2 regions of the Streptomyces sp. NPDC029674 genome follow, and region 1 is predicted to be linked to the other one. Evidence: predicted binding sites of a transcription regulator. Region 1 holds the regulator's gene; the other holds the start of a gene.

Region 1 (2,391 bases):
GCTGAGCTTCACGGAGGCGGTGGACGGTGCGACCGTGCCGCTCCGGATGTCCTCCCAGGCACCCTGCAAGGCGTGCTCCGGCACCGGCGACAAGAACGGCACACCGCGCGTGTGCCCGACCTGTGTCGGCACGGGCCAGGTCTCGCGGGGCGGCGGCGGAGGGTTCTCCCTCACCGACCCGTGCATGGACTGCAAGGGCCGCGGGCTGATCGCCCAGGACCCCTGTGAGGTCTGCGGCGGCAGCGGCCGCGCCAAGTCGTCGCGCACCATGCAGGTGCGGATCCCGGCCGGTGTCTCGGACGGGCAGCGCATCCGCCTGCGCGGCAAGGGCGCGCCCGGCGAGCGGGGCGGTCCGGCGGGCGACCTCTACGTGGTCGTGCACGTCGACACCCACCCGGTCTTCGGCCGCAAGGGCGACAACCTGACGGTCACGGTTCCGGTGACGTACCCCGAGGCGACGCTGGGCGGCGAGGTGAAGGTGCCCACCCTGGGCGGCCCGCCCGTCACCCTGAAGCTCCCCGCCGGCACGCCCAACGGCCGTACGATGCGGGCCCGCGGCAAGGGCGCGGTCCGCAAGGACGGCACCCGGGGCGACCTCCTGGTGACGGTGGAGGTGTCGGTTCCGACATCTCTCTCCGACTCCGCGAAGGAAGCCCTGGAGTCCTACCGCAAGGCGACTGCGGGCGACGACCCGCGGGCAGAACTGTTCCAGGCCGCGAAGGGAGCGTGACCCCATGGATAGGGTCGGCCGTCGTCGTAATCCGTACCAACTCACCGACGAGACACCCGTGTACGTCATCTCGGTGGCCGCCCAGCTGAGCGGTCTGCATCCGCAGACGCTGCGGCAGTACGACCGTCTCGGGCTGGTCTCCCCGGACCGCACGGCGGGCCGCGGCCGACGCTATTCCGCCCGCGACATCGAACTGCTCCGCACGGTGCAGCAGTTGTCGCAGGAAGAGGGCATCAACCTCGCCGGCATCAAGCGCATCATCGAGCTGGAGAACCAGGTGGCGGCCCTCCAGTCCCGTGTCGCGGAGCTCTCCGCGGCGGTGGACGGAGCCGCCGCGGCGATGCAGCAGCGGGAGGCGGCGGTGCACGCCTCGTACCGCCGCGATCTCGTCCCCTACCAGGACGTGCAGCAGGCGAGTGCGCTGGTGGTGTGGCGGCCGAAGCGGTCGACCGAACAGTAGTTTCCATGGCCCGGTCACTGATCACGGGCTGAGTACTCTGAAGCGGGGCCGGGAGGTGATGACCTCCCGGCCCCGCTTCAATGCGTACGTAAGGGTCTGGGTACGGGGAGTTGAACTGACCATGGCCATGGTGGGCCTGTTCTGGATCGCCGAGGGCGATGTGTACGTGGGGGCGAAGCCGGCAGGCCTCGCCCCCGGGGTGCGGCTGACGCCGGAGGGCGTACTGGCCCTCGGCGACAAGCAGTCCGGAGTGTGGCCGTGGGAGGACATACACGCGCTGACCGTCGACAACGTTCCGGTGAAGACCCTGAAGCGGCAGGTGGGCGCGGTGGTCGACCTGGCCCTGACGGTGGGCCTCGGCGGCAGCGACGAGGCCCCGACGGTGACGGTACGTCTCACTGACGCCGAGGGCGAGGACACGGAACTGACGGCGTACACGGCGGCGGCGGTCGGCTACTCCCAAACGGAGTACGACCTCTCCCGCGAACTCCTGTCCCGCCTCACGGAGGGCGCGGGCTCCCTCCTCACCACCCTGACCGCGATGTCCGACTGGGGCCGCCGCCATGAGGGCGGGTCGCCGCGGGCGGGGGTGCGGGAGGCGCTGCTGCGGGAGTGGGTGAAGGAGGCGGGCGGCTGACCCGGTCCGGCCGTACGACGGCGAACGCCCCGGATGGCTACGGGGGGCAGCCGACCCGGGGCGTTCAGGGGAAGCGGGAGAGGCTCACCGGCCGGCTGGCTGGGGCTGCCTCCTCCGCTGCCGTCCACTGTGCAGGCCGGACGCAGGGTCCGGTAGCGCCATCTTGTTGCGCCGCAGCGAGCTGAGGCCCGCGCGAACCGCGACAATCCGTACGCTTACACGCTTACGCTTCACTCGGCGCGCCGCAGAATCCCGGACTGCCCGATCAGGAAACCGAGTTGGGCCCGGCTGCTGCTGCCGAGGGTCGCGGCGAGTTTGGCGATGTGGACGCGGGCGGTGCGGATGTTCATGCCGAGCCGGTCGGCGATCTCGGCGTCGGTGAGGCCTTCGACGAGGAGCCCGGCGATGGCGCGCTGCCGTGGGGTGATGCCGCCCTCGGCGGGCTGCGGCGCGGCCTGCGGCCACATGGGCGTGGCGAGCCGCCACAGCCGCCAGAAGGTGGTGGCGAAGTACTCGACGAGGGCGGGGTGGCGCAGTTCGAGGGCGACGCTGCGGTCCTTGCTC
Region 2 (2,391 bases), on a different contig from region 1:
CGGCCGATCGTCGCGGCGTCGTCGAGGGTCGCGGGGTGCGGGGTGGGGCGGGCCGCCTCGGGGGCGTTTGTCGTCGACATGCGGTCATTCTGCACTTGTTGATCTTCACGGTCTGAGCCAGGGGCGTCCGCGCACCTGAGCGGCGCGTCCCCCTCGCCCGGCTGGTGCTCTGCGCCTTGGCCGCCATGGGCTGCCGCCTGTTTCGGTGTCGGGTGCCGGTTGGGTGTGGCTGGTCGCGCAGTTCCCCGCGCCCCTTAGGGGCGTCTTCGGCTCAGGCCGCCGTTACCGCCTCCACTATCGACGGGAACGCCTCCGTCGGCAGGATGCGGGTCAGTCGTAGGCCCGCGCCGACGAGCAGGGCGGCGAACTCGTCCTCCGTGCGTTCCTGGCCGTCCACGATCGCTGCCATGGCCACGTCCAGGGTCTTGCCGATGTGGGGTTCGTTGCCGGAGGGCAGGACGCAGTCGACGATCAGGAGGCGGGTGTCCGGGGCCATCGCCGCGCGGCAGTTGCGCAGGATCCGTACGCAGTCGGCGTCCGGCCAGTCGTGCAGGACGTGCTTGAGCACGTAGATGTCGCCGCCCTCCGGGACCCCGGTGAAGAAGTCGCCGGACTCGGCCCGCCACCTGCCCCGGATCTCCTCGTCCCCGGCGAGGACGTGCGTGCTCACCGCGGGCGCCTGGTCGAAGAGGACGCCGGTCAGGCCGGGCCGGCCCCGCAGGACCGCGCGGATCAGTCCGCCGCGGCCGCCGCCGACGTCGACGACGGTGCCCTTCTCCGGGAAGGGGTACGTCCCGGCGATCACCGCGTCGACCGGACCCGACAGCGACGACATGCCGCTGTCGAAGAGCTCCCGCAGCGCGGGGTCCCCGGCCAGGTACGCGAAGAACGGCTTCCCGAAGACCCGCTCGAAGGACGGGCCCGCCTTGCGCACCGTCTCCTCAAGGCCCGCCGACGTCCGTTGGAACGCCGGGTCGGTGAGCATCACGACCGCCGCGTGCAAGGAGTCCGGCACGTCGGTGCGGAGCGCGTCCGCGAGCGGGGTGAGGTGGAAGGAGCCCGCCGCGTCCTCGCGGAACACACCGCGTGTGGCGAGGTAGCGCAGGACGCGGCGGAGGTGCCCGGCGTGGGTGTCGGTCGGTCCGGCCAGCTGCTCGGCGGTGCGCGGGCCCGCCGCGAGGTGGTCGGCCACCCGGCAGAGCGCCGCCGTGCGCAGCGCCGCCGAGAAGAGATGCCCCAGTGCGTGGTCCACGAGCTGCCCGGTGACGTCCCGCACGCCGCCGTCACCGTTCTCGGGTGTGTCCACCTTGGAATCCCCTCCGTGAGAGTCGGAGGTCCACGGTCCCAAGGGGACGGCCGGGAGGGAACGGCATGGGGGAGACGCGTGACCGGAACGAGCCATAACGAGCCAGGGGGCCCCGGAGCACTTTTCCGTACTTTTCCGTGATCGCTCAGAGCGAACACGGACCGGGGAACAATCAGTAGCTCATAACCATTGAGTCGATACAGCTCAACTTGAATGCCGAAGGGGAGATCATGGCTACTGAGTCCACCTCGTACACACCGCTCACTCTGCCTGTGCTGCCGCTCGACGACGAGGTGGTCCTGCCCGGCATGGTGGTTCCGTTCGACCTGTCCGACGCCGACGTGCGCGCCGCGGTGGAGGCCGCGCAGGCCGCCGCCCGTTCCAGTGGCGACAGCAAGCCGAAGGTGCTGCTTGTTCCGCGCATCGACGGGACGTACGCCGCGACCGGCGTCCTCGGCACCGTCGAGCAGGTCGGCCGGCTCTCCGACGGCGACCCGGGCGCCCTCATCCGCGGCCGGAGCCGCGTGCGCATCGGCGCGGGCACGACCGGTCCCGGCGCCGCCCTCTGGGTCGAGGGACAGCAGGTCGAGGACTCCGTGCCCGACCCCCTGCCCGGCGCCGTCACCGAGCTCGTCAAGGAGTACAAGGCGCTCGCCACCAGCTGGCTGAAGAAGCGCGGCGCCTGGCAGGTCGTCGACCGGGTCACCCAGATCGACGATGTCTCCGCGCTCGCCGACAACTCCGGATACTCGCCGTTCCTGACCACTCAGCAGAAGGTCCAGCTCCTGGAGACCGAGGACGCGGTCGCCCGTCTGAAGCTCGCCACCGAGCAGCTGCGCGAGCATCTCGCCGAGCAGGACGTCGCCGAGTCCATCGCCAAGGACGTACAGGAGGGCGTGGACAAGCAGCAGCGCGAGTTCCTGCTGCGGCGCCAGCTCGATGCCGTCCGCAAGGAGCTGCGCGAGATCAACGGCGAGAAGGAGGGCGAGGAGTCCGACGACTACCGCGCCCGCGTCGAGGCCGCCGATCTCCCCGAGAAGGTCCGAGAGGCCGCCCTCAAGGAGGTCGACAAGCTGGAGCGCGCG

What was found. Region 1 encodes HspR, which represses chaperone genes until heat shock. Its sites were predicted from a motif close to TTGAGNNNNNNNNNCTCAA; they were not measured.
Region 2: lon (endopeptidase La) is a predicted target of HspR. The motif match lies at 1,496-1,514, and genes of this name have one in related genera.

What each region holds. Positions count from the first base shown of each region.
Region 1 is NZ_JBJDPY010000002.1:311,077-313,467, reverse strand. It holds gene dnaJ (molecular chaperone DnaJ) at 1-730, shown strand, start outside; gene ACI2L3_RS05355 (heat shock protein transcriptional repressor HspR) at 735-1,190, shown strand; gene ACI2L3_RS05350 (hypothetical protein) at 1,312-1,827, shown strand; gene ACI2L3_RS05345 (LuxR C-terminal-related transcriptional regulator) at 2,058-2,391, opposite strand, start outside.
Region 2 is NZ_JBJDPY010000009.1:216,254-218,644, forward strand. It holds gene ACI2L3_RS22895 (GNAT family N-acetyltransferase) at 1-80, opposite strand, end outside; gene ACI2L3_RS22900 (methyltransferase) at 272-1,306, opposite strand; gene lon (endopeptidase La) at 1,537-2,391, shown strand, end outside.